Regions from separate parts of the Methylovirgula sp. genome, predicted to be linked through region 3. Evidence: predicted binding sites of a transcription regulator. Region 3 holds the regulator's gene; each other region holds the start of a gene.

Region 1 (4,788 bases), 410 kb from region 3:
GCGGATGGCCGGATAGAAAGAAGCCGACGGATTCGAATTCGCGCCGCAACCGCTCGGCCAACGACCAGCCTTCGACCTTGACGCCTGCGAGCGGATCGGGACGCAAAGCGTCAAAGAGACCGGATTGACCGGCGGCGCGTTCGTCCTCGCGGCGATGCGCCAACGCCAAAATCGGTTCGATCGCGCCGGCGACCCGCGCCCGGTCGGCAAAGAGCGTATCGAAGGCGCCGGCCGCAACAAGGCACTCCAACATACGTTTGTTCAGATCGCGCGCCGAAATCCGCTCGGCGAAATCGGCAAGATCAGCAAAAGGCCGCGCGACGCGCGACGCGACGAGAGCCGCGGCCTGGCCGTCGCCGACGCCTTTGATTGCGGACAGCGCATAGAGGATCGAAAGGCTGTCACCCGCATTCGCCGCGACTTCGAAATCGACACCAGAGCGATTGACCGATGGCGGCTCGATCTTGATGCCGATGCGGCGCGCCTCATTGCTGAATTCCGCCAGCTTGTCGGTCGAGCCCTTATCCAACGTCATCGACGCGGCAAGAAATTCGACCGGATGATTGGCTTTGAAATAGGCCGTCTGATAGGCGAGCAAGGCATAGGCCGCCGCATGGCTCTTGTTGAAGCCGTAGTCAGCAAATTTCGCGAGCAGATCGAAGATTTCGTTGGCTTGTTGTTTGCCAAGACCGCGCTCGATCGCACCGCCGACGAAGCGGCTGCGCTGCGCGTCCATCTCCGACTTGATCTTTTTGCCCATCGCGCGGCGCAGAAGATCGGCTTCGCCCAGCGAATAGCCCGACAGGATCTGCGCGATCTGCATCACCTGCTCTTGGTAGATGATGACGCCAAACGTCTCCTTCAGGACCGGCTCGATCTTTGGATGAATGTAATTTGCCGGTTCGTCGCCGAGCTTCACCGCACAATAGGTCGGGATATTGGCCATCGGGCCTGGACGATAGAGCGCGACAAGCGCGATCAGATCCTCGAAACGGTCGGCGCGCATTTCGACCAGCGCCTTGCGCATGCCGGCGCTTTCAACCTGGAACACACCGATTGTTTCGCCGCGCCGTAACATCTCGTAGGTCGGGGCGTCATCGAGCGGAATTTCAGCGAGGTCGATGGCAATGCCGCGCTGCGCCAACAGCCGCACTGTCTTGTCGAGGACGGTGAGCGTCTTGAGGCCGAGAAAGTCGAACTTCACGAGCCCCGCCGGCTCGACCCATTTCATGTTGAACTGCGTCGCCGGCATATCGGACTTGGGGTCGCGATAGAGAGGCACGAGTTCTTCAAGCGGCCTGTCGCCGATGACGATGCCGGCGGCATGAGTTGAGGCATTGGAATAAAGACCTTCCAGCGTCTCGGCGATTTTAAGCATCCGCGCGACACGCGGCTCAGCCTCGGCGGCTTCGCGCAGGCGCGGCTCGGATTCGATGGCCTGTTTCAGACTGACCGGCGCAGCAGGGTTTTGCGGCACGAGCTTGGCGAGCTTGTCCACCTGACCCAGCGGCATTTCCAGAACCCGGCCGACATTGCGCATGACGCCGCGCGCCAGGAACGAGCCGAATGTGATGATCTGCGCGACCCGGTCGGAACCATAGCGATCGCGCACGTAGCGGATAACTTCGTCGCGCCGGTCCTGACAGAAATCGATGTCGAAATCCGGCATCGACACGCGCTCAGGATTGAGAAAGCGCTCGAACAGAAGACCGAAGCGCAACGGATCAAGATCGGTGATGGTAAGTGCATAAGCGACAAGCGAGCCGGCGCCGGACCCGCGTCCCGGCCCGACCGGAATGCCATTCTGCTTGGCGTATTTGATGAAGTCCGCAACGATCAGGAAATAGCCCGGAAACCGCATCTTGATGATGACATCGAGTTCGAACGCGAGTCGCGCACGATAATCAGCTTCGCTGAGGCCGGGCGTCGTTCCGTGTTTGGCGAGCCGCGCTTCTAGCCCCGCCTCCGCTTGATGAACGAGTTCCGCGGCTTCGTCCTCGCCATCGCCTGCCGCATTGGAGAAGCGCGGCAGAATCGGCTTGCGGGTCAAGGGACGATAGGCACAGCGCAGCGCAGCCTCGACGCTGTTCGTCAAAGCTTCCGGCAAATCGGCAAAAGCGAGAGCCATTTCCGCCCGCGTCTTGAAACGATGCTCCGGCGAAAGTTGCCGGCGCTCCGGCGCGCCGATGACGGTGCCCTCGGCGATACAGAGCAACGCGTCATGCGCCTCATAATCACCGACGCCGGCAAAATACGGCTCATTGCTCGCGATGAGCGGCAGAGAATGGCGGTAGGCCAGATCGATCAGTTGCGGCTCGGCTTCGCGTTCGGGCGCCAAACCGTGGCGCTGCAATTCGACGTAAAGCCGGCCGCCGAAACACGCCTGCAGAACGTCGAGCCGATGCTCGGCGGCTTCGGGACGCCCAAACGCGAAGCAGCGGTCGAGGGTGCCATCAGGGCCGCCAGTCAAGGCAAGCAGGCCCGCTGTTCGCGCCGCGAGCATTGCCACAGGCAAATGCGGTAGATCACCAGGCTCAGGGTGCAGCCATGCCTGCGAGCCCAGATGCATCAGATTACGGTAGCCCGTCTCGTCCTGTGCCAGGAGGACGATCTCGGCTCGGCCGGCGGCGGTTTCGCCCCCGCGCGATGCGAGCCGGGCCCCGTCGCCGAAATCCAGCGTCAGTTCTATGCCAATGATCGGCTGGACGCCCTCCTTGGCGAGTTTTTCGGAGAATTCCAGCGCACCAAAAAGATTGTTGCTGTCAGTGATCGCCAGCGCTGGCATAGCGTCGGCAATGGCGAGCTTGGCCAATCTGGCAATCGAAAGCGCCCCTTCGCGCAGGGAGAAGGCGCTATGGACGTGAAGGTGCACAAAGCCGACGGTTGCGGCGACGGACGCAAATCCCGGAGCCGGGCTCACAAGTCCCGGCTGGCCCAACCCGCCCGCACCATCAGCGAAAGAAACGTCCAAAATTCGCCTCCGGCCTTAAAATGCGGCTCGTTCGAGCCCGCCAATATCGCAGTTTAGTCGGGGACGATCCAATCCGCGCGTGCCAATGGCGTCTCTCAACAATTTTTCAGGCAGCGCCGACGCTTCGCGCGACAATTGCGATCAGGACGACCAGACAACTCAGGGATACAAGTTCGGCGGCATCTGAGAGAAAAGCAAACATACGCAAACTCCAGGAACGCTTTATGTTCGCTTAATATTCACTTTTTGTTCTTACGTCAAGGGGGGGGGATAAAAAGCCGTCCTCGGGGGTCTATCGATAAAGTTGTACTATCATTGGCTTATATGAAGCACACGTTTTGTTCTTGTTCTATCCCTTTGTTAATTATGGGGAAATCACGAAACCTTTAAGGAACTTTTCAGAAAATGTCATATCTAAATGAGATAGGGTTGGGTCCTGGGTTTGAGAGCCCGCGACGCGCTGCTTGAGCCGGCCAAGTCCATCAGCGCAAAATCTGGCTCAGGAAAAGCTTCGTGCGCTGATGCTGCGGCGCCGTAAAGAACGCGTCCGGCCGGTTGATCTCGACGATCTCACCTGCGGCCATGAAGATCACCCGGTCTGCGACCTGCCGGGCAAATCCCATTTCGTGCGTCACGCAGAGCATAGTCATCTGATCCTCGGCGGTGAGCGTCATGATCAGATCGAGCACGTCCTTGACCGCTTCCGGATCGAGCGCCGAGGTGGGCTCGTCGAACAGCATGATCTTCGGGCTCATGCATAGCGCGCGCGCGATCGCCACGCGCTGCTGCTCGCCGCCTGAGAGCTGGGCCGGATATTTGTCGGCATGATCCGCCATTTTCACCCGAGCAAGATAGCGACGCGCGAGGTCTCCCGCATCGCGGCGTTTCATTTTACGAACCTGGATCGGTGCGAGCGTGCAGTTTTCCAGAACGGTGAGGTGCGAGAAAAGATTGAAGTGCTGAAACACCATGCCGACGTCGCGCCGCACGGCCGCCAGAGAATTGCGATTGAGCGCCATGCCATCGACGGCAAGTGAACCCTGCTGAAACTCCTCCAGCCCGTTGACGCAACGGATGAGCGTTGATTTGCCAGACCCCGACGGTCCGCAGACGACGATGCGCTCGCCCTCCGCCACGCTGAGATCGATATCGCGCAAGACGTGAAATTGGCCGTACCATTTGTTGAGATGCGCGATCTCGACGGCCAGCGGACGCGTGTCGGTCATTCTAATCCTCAAACCGTCGCGCGGTGGTCGTCGCCAAACCGCCGCTCGAGACTTTGCGCATAACGCGACATGCCGAAGCAGCAGATGAAATAGACGAGCGCGGCGAATGTATAAGCTGTGGTGGTGATGGTCGGGCCCGACCAGTTCGGATCGAGCCGCGCCGAATCCACCGTGCGCAGAAAATCGAAAATGCCGACGGTGGCGACGAGCGTGGTATCCTTAAAAAGGCCGATGAAGGTGTTGGCGATTGCCGGAAGTGTCAGCCGCAGGACCTGCGGCAGCACGACGAGCCGCTGGATCGACCAAAAGCGCAGACCCAGCGCCTCGCCCGCCTCGCTCTGCTCCTTCGGCAACGCCTGCAGGCCGCCGCGGATCACTTCGGCCATATAGGCAGAGGCGAAGAGCGCCACGCCAACGAGCGGGCGTACTAGCCTGTTCGGCTCCACGCCCTCCGGCAAAAACAGCGGCAGCATCGTATCGGCCATGAACAACACGGCGATCATCGGCACGCCGCGCATGAATTCGATGAACGCCGTGCTGGCAATTCGCACCGCCGGCAGGCGCGAGCGACGGCCAAGAGCCAGCAAAATG
Region 2 (4,788 bases), 830 kb from region 3:
CGTTCGGCCGCCGGTGGATCGCCATCGACCGAGCCGAAATTGCCCTGGCCGTCGATGAGCGGCAGCCGCATCGAAAACGGCTGCGCCATACGCACCAGCGCATCATAAATCGCGAGGTTGCCGTGCGGATGATACTTGCCCATCGTATCGCCGGTGACGCGCGCCGATTTGTTATAGGGCCGGTCCGGCAGATAATTGTTTTCATACATCGAAAAGAGGATGCGCCGGTGCACCGGCTTCAGGCCGTCGCGCACATCGGGGAGCGCCCGGCTGACGATCACGCTCATCGCGTAATCGAGATAGGAGCGGCGCATTTCGTCAGAAATAGAGACCGGACGGACGTCCGAATCCGTGGGTCCGGCGCCGTTTTCGTTATTATCGGCCAAGGCAATTCATCCAAACTTGGGAGGAGACTTCTATATAATCAATTGCGCCCAAAAAGGCCAGCCGAGCAGGCTTTGAGTGGCTCAAAAATACTCATAAATTTCAATCTCTTATTGTGGGGACTTGGGATTCTAACAGGCGGATGCGGCGCGAGGCCGCGCATGGCTTGCGAACCGGCCTTTTTCGCGACGAAGTTGGCGTTCGATTCGCACCATGGATGCGGAGCAGAAAGACCGCTAGGCCGCCAGAAATTCTCTGATCTTTTCGCCAAGCGGTGCCATGGCAAAGAGGCCATTGGCATGGCCGAAGGGTCCGTGGATTTCAGCCGTCTCGACCTCTGCGCCGCCCTTAGCGATCGCCGCCGCCGTCGCGCGGGATTTGGCGGCGCGAAAGACCTGATCTTCGGGTGAATAGAGCAGGAGAGTTCTGGCTTTTATCTTTTCGAGATCGGCGACCGTACCCGTCGGCCCGACAGCAAAAGTCTGGTTGGCTTTCACAAGATAAAGCAGATGATTGGCGTCGGATATTTTTGCGCGTTCGGCAGCAATGCCTGACACCACCGTCTGCGCCTTGAAATAATTGCGCAGCGCATTTCCAGGATCAGCGCCGGGCTCCGCGAAGGTGCGGCCGAATTGCGTGTCAGCCCAGATCCAATGATTAGCCTGCAATGTGACGAGTTCGAGCGCCAGCTTCAGGCCCGCGAGCGGCTGTTCATCGAGCGCGTAGGCGCCGTTTTTCCAGGCCGGATCGGCGATGATCGGCGCGCCCCAAAGGCCAAGCCACGCGATGAGCCACGCATCCACTTCGCCCGCGCAAATGACGGGGACGATACGATCCATCATGTCGGGATAGATGGCGGCCCAGGCGAGCGTCTGCAGGCCGCCCATCGACGGGCCCATTACCGCATGAAGCCTGCGGATGCCAAGATAATCGACGAGCGCCTTCTGCACAGCGGCGAAATCGCGGATCGTGACCAGTGGAAAATCGAGACCGTAAGATTTTCCGGTGTCAGGATTGATGCTCGCGGGACCTGTCGTGATGACATGCGGATCGCGCGCATTGAGATTGACCAGCGTGTCGGATGAGAAGACGAAATAGCGATCGGTATCGATCGCCTTGCCCGGGCCGATCAAAGCGTCCCAATAGCCGGGAAAGACATCTTCTTTGGCGTGGCGGCCGGCGGCGTGACTGGTGCCGGAAAAATAATGCGCGATGAGGATTGCATTAGAGCGATCCGCATTGAGCGTGCCGTAGCTCTCCCAGCCAATGCGGACATTTTTGATGAGCTGGCCGCCGGATGTGCGAAACTCCGGCAGCTCGAAGACTTTTTTCTCGACGATCATGCAGCGATCCCCCGCGGCATGATCGTCTGATATCTATTAAAACGGAATGTCGTCGTCGATCATTTCCGCGGCGCGGCTTGGGCGCCTGTCGGAGTCCATCGGCGACGAACGACCGAAGCTGGCACCGCTGCTTGCGGCTTCAACCGCGCCGCCACGCTCGTCGAAAGATTCGCCACGCGCACTGCCGCGACTGTCGAGCAACGTCAACTCGCCGCGGAAACGCTGCAGGACGACTTCCGTCGTGCGGCGCTGGTTACCGTCCTTGTCGGTGTATTCACGCGTCTGCAATTGGCCTTCGAGATAGACCTTCGAGCCCTTCTTGCAATATTGCTCCGCGATCTTCCCCAAATTCTCATTGAAGATCACAATATTGTGCCATTCGGTGCGATCCTTGCGCTCGCCCGAGGCTTTGTCTCGCCAGGATTCGGTCGTCGCGAGGCTGAAGTTCACGACGGAATCGCCGGAATTCATCCGCCGCACTTCCGGGTCGCGGCCCAGATTGCCGATCAGAATGACTTTATTGACGCTGCCCGCCATGACTCTCTCCATTACGCGCTTTGGCCGTGGACCTTAGGGCCGTAGCCGCCTGCCGTAGACTCCAAATAACCCCTCAGATCGGGTTTTCCACGGAAAGGCATTGTTCTTCGTTTGTTCCTAACAATTCTGTTGTTACATAGCAAGTTAGAAATTGACGCTTGCGGCATCGCAAAATCTTGGCAAACGCGCGCCGTGCGGCCTAGGCTGGGCGGCAGACGACGCCGCATCGGGGCGGGGAAACATTCATGTCACAAAAGCCGCTCGACTTCAGTCTTCTGTTGAAGTCCAAGCTGTCCCGACGCTCGTTCGTCGCAGATGAAGTGATTTTTCGCGAGGGCGACAAGGCTGAAGCGCTCTTCGTCATCGAAAAAGGGCAGGTGGAAATTCAGGGCGGCCGGCGCGTCGTCGCCATCCTGGGCCCCGGCGAATTTTTCGGCGAAATGTCACTCGTCGATCCGGCACCGCGCAGCGGCACGGCAGTCGCGGTGACCGATGTCACGCTCGTGCCTGTCTCCGAAAAGGAGTTTTTGCGGATCGTCGGCGAGACGCCGAGCTTCGCGCTCGATCTCATGCGCCTCTTCGTGCGACGCATCCGCGCGCGGGACGGGTATTATTGAGCTAAGCCGGACATTGCCGATAATGATGACGCGCCTTTTGACGAACCGACCCTCGTCGACATGACCATTCATTCGCCCGTCCGGCGGGTCGAGTCGCCGTCCGGCAGCCTTATTTCCGATTGGTATCCGCACGCGCAGCTGCTCGACAGCTACGCCATCGACATCCCCTCTGCACCGTCGCCCAACATGCGCCAGCTCGCGACGCTCGCTCTCGGCAATCCTCCGGTCTGGTTCCGCACGTTGTTGACAATCCGGGACGCGGCCATGCGCCCGCTCGGCGTCAAGAGTTCCCGCCAGTTGCGCGAGGGCACGCCGTTTGCAGCCCGTGTGGACTTCTTTCCGATCCTGGAAGAGAAAGAAAACGAGATCGTCTTTGGCGAGGATGACCGGCATCTCGACTTCCGCATATCCTTGCTGCGTATCCGGGCCGGCGGCAATACAAAGGTCATTGCGACCACGGCGGTGCACATCCACAATCGCCTTGGGCGGGCCTATATCAACATCATCCGCCCGTTTCATCATCTGGTGGTCACGCGATCCATGGCGCGGCTGGCAGCTGGATGTTGAAACCGTCAGGTGCTAGGCGAGCGTCATCTCGCCGGTTGCATTCTCCGTCGTGCCACGGCTCAGCGCGGCATTGAGCTTTACCCTGTCCAACTCGCCTTCCGAGGCCGAGATCACCACGGTCGCGACACCGTTGCCGATGAAATTGGTCAGTGCCCGGCATTCGCTCATGAATTTGTCGATGCCGAGCAGAATGGCCATGCCAGGGACCAGGGCTGGCGAGACCGACGATAGCGTCGCTGCCAGCGTAATGAAGCCGGCACCGGTGACGCCCGTCGCGCCTTTCGAGGTCAGCATGGCGACGAGCAGGATCGTCATTTGCTGACCGAACGAAAGATCGACCCCCAGCGCATGGGCGACGAACAGCGTCGCTAGCGTCATGTAGATATTCGTGCCGTCGAGATTAAACGAATAGCCGGTCGGGACGACAAGGCCGACGACCGAGCGTGAGCAGCCCAGCACCTCGAGTTTTTCAATGAGACCGGGAAGGCCGCTTTCCGATGAACTTGTGCCGAGCACGATCAGCAATTCGTCCTTCAGATAGGCGAGAAACTTGAAAATATTGAAGCCCGCCAGACGGGCGATCGTGCCGAGTACGACGATGACAAAAAGCGCCGACGTCAGGTAAAACGTCGCAATCTCGCCGGCGAGCGCGCCGAGCACTTGCGTCCCGTATTTGCCGACCGTATAGGCCATCGCGCCGAAGGCACCGATGGGTGCGGCCCGCATCACGATGTTGATGATTCCAAAAACCGCAAGCGTGGCCTGGTCGAGCACATCGGTCAGAAGCTTGCCGCGCTGGCCAAGCGCCATCAGGGCAAAGCCAAACAGAATCGAGAAAAGAAGCACCTGCAAAACATCGCCGCGCGAAAAGGCGCCGATGGCGGTATCGGGGATGATGTTGAGCAGATATTGGACCGGGTGCTCCGCGCCGGCGGCCTTGGCATAGGCCGCAACAGCGGCGGCGTCGGCATGTGCGGCAAAGCCCGCGCCAGGGCGCACCAGATTGCCGACGAGAAGGCCGATCGCCAGAGCGAAGGTCGAGACAATTTCGAAATAAACGATGGCCTTGACTGCGACGCGGCCGACCTTGCGGGCATCGGAAATATGGGCGATGCCCGCCGTCACCGTCAGGAAAATGAGCGGTGCGATCACAATCTTGATGAGCCTGACGAAGCCGTCGCCGAGCGCCTTCACCCAATCGGCGGTGGCGACGTGGGGCGCAAGCCAGCCAAAAATCGCGCCGAGGGCAATGGCGAAGAGCACCTGCGCATAGAGCAGCTTATAGATCGGCGTTCGGATTTTGACGGCGGGGGCGGTGGCATCCATGGCGTTTCCTGCTG
Region 3 (4,788 bases):
CAGGTCCGCCAGTCCCAAGATGGCGTCGCCGTGAAATTTAATCTGGATCGGCAAACACGGCGTCATCTCATCGCCCTGCTGTTCACCGGCGGCTATGCCAATGAAGTGCCCCAAGTCAGACTGAGGCACCTCTTCGCGACGCTGTTCAAGCGACTGGCCGCCTGATCCGGCGGCTTATTGCGCTTGGAAGACGGCCTTGAGCCCGAGCGCAGAAATGTCGTTGTAGCCTTGCCAAGCGCCCTGCGTACAAAAGAGGATGAGCAGCTGATCGCAATCGTTCAGATGCGGCGACAGGCGTAACTTGATTTGTCGAGGCGACAATGACGTCTTGACGAGCCAGATCGATTCATTGACGTGGCACCAGGCTTCGCCCAGAGCCTCAAGACATCCAAAAAAATCGGGATGTGCATCCCTCGCGACAAAGTCGCAAACAATGGCATAAACTTTCATTTCGCAATCACCGTTTTTTAAATAATCTCGGCAGCATGAGTGATATTGGTTGCCCCGCTCTTAAAAATTGAGATGAACGAATAGCTACGCCGAGCGCAGAAAGACGCCCGTCTCGCGACCCGATTTAGAGCTGGCTCCCGGGAATTGGTTTTCTTTTCGTCGCTGATATAGGCTGACGGGACTGCGCAACAGGGTTTCAGGGGGGAAGCACCATGCATCTGTCTCATCGGGTTCGAGCAAGCCTCGTCGGTCTGCTGGCCCTTTTTGCTCTGAGTTCGTCTACCTCCGCGTTTGCCGACAGCGGCACCGTGCGCCTGTCCATCGTGAAGGGTGGCTGGTTCGTTGGCGCGAATGGCGGCGGCGGCAGCCTGTATTTCCACGGGCGGCGTTATGCGCTGACCGTCGGCGGCGTCGATGCCGGGCTTGTCTTCGGCCTGTCGCATACGACTTTGCGTGGACGGGTTCTCCACATCTACCGGCCATCGGACATTGCAGGCGTCTATGGCGCGGCTGGTGCGGGTGCCACGGTTGGTGTCGGCGCCCGCCTCATCCGGCTCGCCAACGACAAGGGCGCTGTGTTGGAATTGGAAGGCTTTCAAGTCGGCCTGATGGTGAACGCCGACCTGAGCGGACTCGTCATCGGGCTGAGGTAGGTGGCTTGGCGCGACCCACATTCGCGAAGCTGCGCACGAGCTTGAAATGAGCAATGATCCGAAGGATTTTGACCGAGCCTTTGCGAAGGTTGTGGCAAAACCAGATCGGCAACCTAAGCCAAGCGATCCGAAAAAATGAAGCCTTTAAGAGCGACCAGCTAAGAGGACTCCGGCCTGACAAATTGCGGCCAAAAAGGCGAAGATGGCCGCCATTGCGCTGTATTGGCTTTGGTGCCTAATCGCGTTGGCTAAATCTATCAGCGGCTTTGTATTGACATACACACTCTGCGGCCCGAGGGCACCCATTTCATCTGTAAGGCCGCCCTCGGCGATGGCTACTTCCACTTCCGTGAAATCCGAGGGCGTAGATCGCGTTGCGGAGACAAGCCAAAGGCCCCCAGCAATCAACGAAGAGACTGCGGCTGCGTCGTTCAGGCAGGTCGTAAGTTGCGAAAGCGGCATCCGCGGATTTTGCCAGAACACTCAAAACGGATGCAACATCTAGCGTTGGTCCCGCGAAATATAATATCGCCCCACCTTGACGGAACACAGCAAGAACGGTTAGGCTCTGTTCACTCTTTGTTTAGCGGCTTCCCGTCTTCTGAACCGGAGTGATTCGGCTCCGGAGCCGCCCAAGAGCGAGAGCGCCTGAATGTTGACCCGTAAACAAAGCGAACTCCTGCGCTTCATCAACGAGCGTCTGAAGGAGACCGGCGTCCCGCCCTCCTTCGACGAGATGAAAGAAGCGCTCGACCTGCGCTCGAAATCCGGCATCCATCGCTTGATCCTGGCGCTCGAGGAGCGCGGCTTCATCCGCCGCCTGCCGAACCGCGCCCGCGCGCTCGAAGTTTTGCGCCTGCCCGAGTCGACAACGCCCATGTCACATGGACGTGGCCGCAAGTTCTCGCCCGAAGTCATCGAGGGCAATCTCGGCAAGGTACGCCCTGTCATGCCCGCGTTCGAGGACGAGGATGAACGCGCCGGCATGGTCGCCATTCCTGTCATGGGCCGTATCGCCGCGGGCACGCCGATCACCGCTTTGCAGAGCCGCAGCCACACGATCACCCTGTCCCCGGACATGCTCTCGACCGGCGAACATTACGCGCTCGAAGTGCGTGGCGATTCGATGATCGACGCCGGTATTTTCGACGCCGACACGGTGGTGATCCGCAAGCAGGACACGGCCGAGACCGGCGACATCGTCGTCGCCCTCATCGACGATGAGGAAGCGACGTTGAAGCGGCTGCGCAAGCGCGGCGCCTCGATCGCGCTCGAAGCCGCCAATTCGGCCTATGAGACGCGCATTTTCGGCCCCGACCGCGTGCGCATCCAGGGCAAGCTGGTGAGCCTCATCAGGAAATATTGAGCTGCGTTGAACGCGCGTCATGGCCGGACTTGTTCCGGCCATCCATGCAAGGCCCTCAAGGTAAGTCGTGGATGGCCGGGTCAAGCCCGGCCATAACGGGCTAATCTTGTGAAGCGTCCGGACTGTCGTTCGCTTTTTGCTCGGGCGCAGCACGCGCCCTTTTCCACACAGGTGGCGCTGGCGACCAAGGCCGGTCTTCGTCCACGGCACGGGCGGTGTCGAATGCCCAGCCCTTGCCTTGCGCGCGCAAAAGCATCGCGCCGCTGCCGCGTAGCCTGTCGCGATCGATGACGAGCGGCGCGGCGCAGCCCGGCGGCGCGTAGAGCGGCGTGATGACAATATCGGCGCGCAGGCAATCTTCAGCGAAAGCTGCGTCGTCCAGCACCAGCGCAACGCTGCGGCCATCGGCCAGAATGCCGACGCAGCCGATGCGGTCGCAGGCGCTCATGTCGATTGCTTCATGCGGGTCGCGCGCGTCGGCGTCGGCGCCGAGCCATTGCTCGACCGTGAACTGGCTTGGCCGCCGGCCGATGATCGTCAACGCGCCGTCCGCCCCGCGCACGGCGACGGCATCGCCGGTCGCGGCAATCGCCATATCGAAGGATGGACCATTCATCGTGCCATAGAGGCCGATGATTGCGAGCGGCACGGCCGTCAGCCGCAGCAGCGCCGAGCGCCAGATCACCGCCGAAAGCACCGCGAATGTCAGAAACACGATCGCCCAGGGCGCGAAGACATTGATATGCGTTGACGCGCCCGGTAGCGTGCCGATCCAGCGTGCGACCCACAGCACGAAACGGATGCCGAGGCCGAGATAATGCCAGACGAACGCATCGAGCCCAAGCGGATAGAGCAGCGTGCCGAGGAGCGCGCATGGCACCGCGAACAATTCGATGAGAGTCAGCGTCAGCGGATTGCCGATGAGCACGTAAGGATTGAGCTCATGGAAATCATAGGCCATGAACGAGGCCGTCGCCGTCGTCGCGCAGAGAGTCGCAAATAGCAAAGCCGGCGGCCCATGGCCGAAGAACGCGCGGAGCGCGGCGATCCGCGCCCGCATCGGCGACGGCGCCACAAGGCCGGCGCGCTCGTCGCGAATTTGCGCGCCATTTTCGGCGCGCGATTCATACACCGCGACAAGCGCAGCGACTGCGGCGAAGGAAAGCTGAAAGCTCGCGCCTAGGATCGCCTCGGGCGCAACAAGCATCACCAGCACGGCGGCGAGCGCGAGATTGCGCATGCTGAGCGACTGGCGTCCGGCAAGCACGGCGCCGAGCATGATCAAGGTCATGAACAAGGCCCGCTCGGTGCCAACGCGCGAGCCCGTCGCGATGTCATAGAAGATCGCGCCAAGAATGGCGGTTGCGGCCGCCCATTGCTTGATCGGGTAGCGCAGCGCCAGCGACGGCGAAAGCGCCAATACACGCCGCAGGCCAACGAAGAAAATGCCGGCCATCAGCGTCATCTGTACGCCGGAAATCGTGATGATGTGAAAGATGCCGGCTTCGCGGATCACGTCCTTAGTATCGTCCGAGAGCAGATCGCGCTTGCCTGTCACCATGGCCGCGGCAACGGCACCGGCTTCACCGCCAACAATCGTATCGATGCGCAAAGCCAAAGCATTGCGGCTGCGGTCGAGTGCCATCAGCGCGGAATCGACAAGCCCCGGCGGATGCGGCGGCGTCATCAGGGTCACGCGACCGACCACATTGCCAACCGCGCCGATGCGCGCGAACCACGCATCGCGGGCAAAATCGTAGCCTCCCGGCAAACCTTTCAATTACCCACATTTGACGTCGGATTTGAACGAGGCGCCGGGGGCGGGATCTTGTATTGGCGGAATCTGTTGTGATTCGTTGTTGAGCACCTGATTCGGAGGCGTGGGGGTGCTCGATGGGCTTGGTGAAGGAACGCGCGGAGGCGCGTGCTGAGCGATTGACGACGGGTATGGAGACCTGGGTTGATCGGGAAGCTGCGGGATGCAAGTTTAAGGATGAACGGCTCGGCCGCCGGTTCTGCAAATTGCTCGCACAAATCGGGAGCGACATGGGTCAGAGCATCCCGCTTGTTTGTCAGGACTGGGCCAACACGAAGGCCGCCTATCGATTCTTCTCTAATGACCGGGTCAACGAGGCGGATATTCTTTGCGGTCATTTCGAAGCGACGCGCGGGCGCGTAACGGCGACGGAGGGACCGATCCTCGTCCTGCATGACACGACGGAATTCAGCTTCAAGCGCGAGAAGCCGGATTTGATTGGCTTTACGGGTAAGACGGCAGGACGCACGCAGTGCGGCATCCTGATGCATTCAAGCCTCGCC

The links. Region 3 encodes LexA, which represses DNA repair genes until DNA is damaged. Its sites were predicted from a motif close to TGTTCNNNNTGTGTTCNG; they were not measured.
Region 1: dnaE (DNA polymerase III subunit alpha) is a predicted target of LexA. The motif match lies at 3,197-3,214, and genes of this name have one in related genera.
Region 2: ssb (single-stranded DNA-binding protein) is a predicted target of LexA. The motif match lies at 2,366-2,383, and genes of this name have one in related genera.

What each region holds. Positions count from the first base shown of each region.
Region 1 covers NZ_JBBCGP010000001.1:2,867,438-2,872,225, reverse strand. Annotated here, with positions in the region: gene dnaE (DNA polymerase III subunit alpha) at 1-2,920, opposite strand, end outside; gene WDN02_RS13930 (amino acid ABC transporter ATP-binding protein) at 3,454-4,197, opposite strand; gene WDN02_RS13925 (amino acid ABC transporter permease) at 4,206-4,788, opposite strand, start outside.
Region 2 covers NZ_JBBCGP010000001.1:3,291,005-3,295,792, reverse strand. Annotated here, with positions in the region: gene gyrA (DNA gyrase subunit A) at 1-386, opposite strand, end outside; gene WDN02_RS16065 (homoserine O-acetyltransferase) at 621-1,727, opposite strand; gene ssb (single-stranded DNA-binding protein) at 1,764-2,264, opposite strand; gene WDN02_RS16055 (cyclic nucleotide-binding domain-containing protein) at 2,510-2,881, shown strand; gene WDN02_RS16050 (DUF2867 domain-containing protein) at 2,942-3,448, shown strand; gene dctA (C4-dicarboxylate transporter DctA) at 3,461-4,774, opposite strand.
Region 3 covers NZ_JBBCGP010000001.1:2,458,005-2,462,792, reverse strand. Annotated here, with positions in the region: gene WDN02_RS12055 (glycosyltransferase) at 1-165, shown strand, start outside; gene WDN02_RS12050 (hypothetical protein) at 175-450, opposite strand; gene WDN02_RS12045 (hypothetical protein) at 663-1,103, shown strand; gene lexA (transcriptional repressor LexA) at 1,756-2,469, shown strand; gene WDN02_RS12035 (ComEC/Rec2 family competence protein) at 2,570-4,249, opposite strand; gene WDN02_RS12030 (IS4 family transposase) at 4,363-4,788, shown strand, end outside.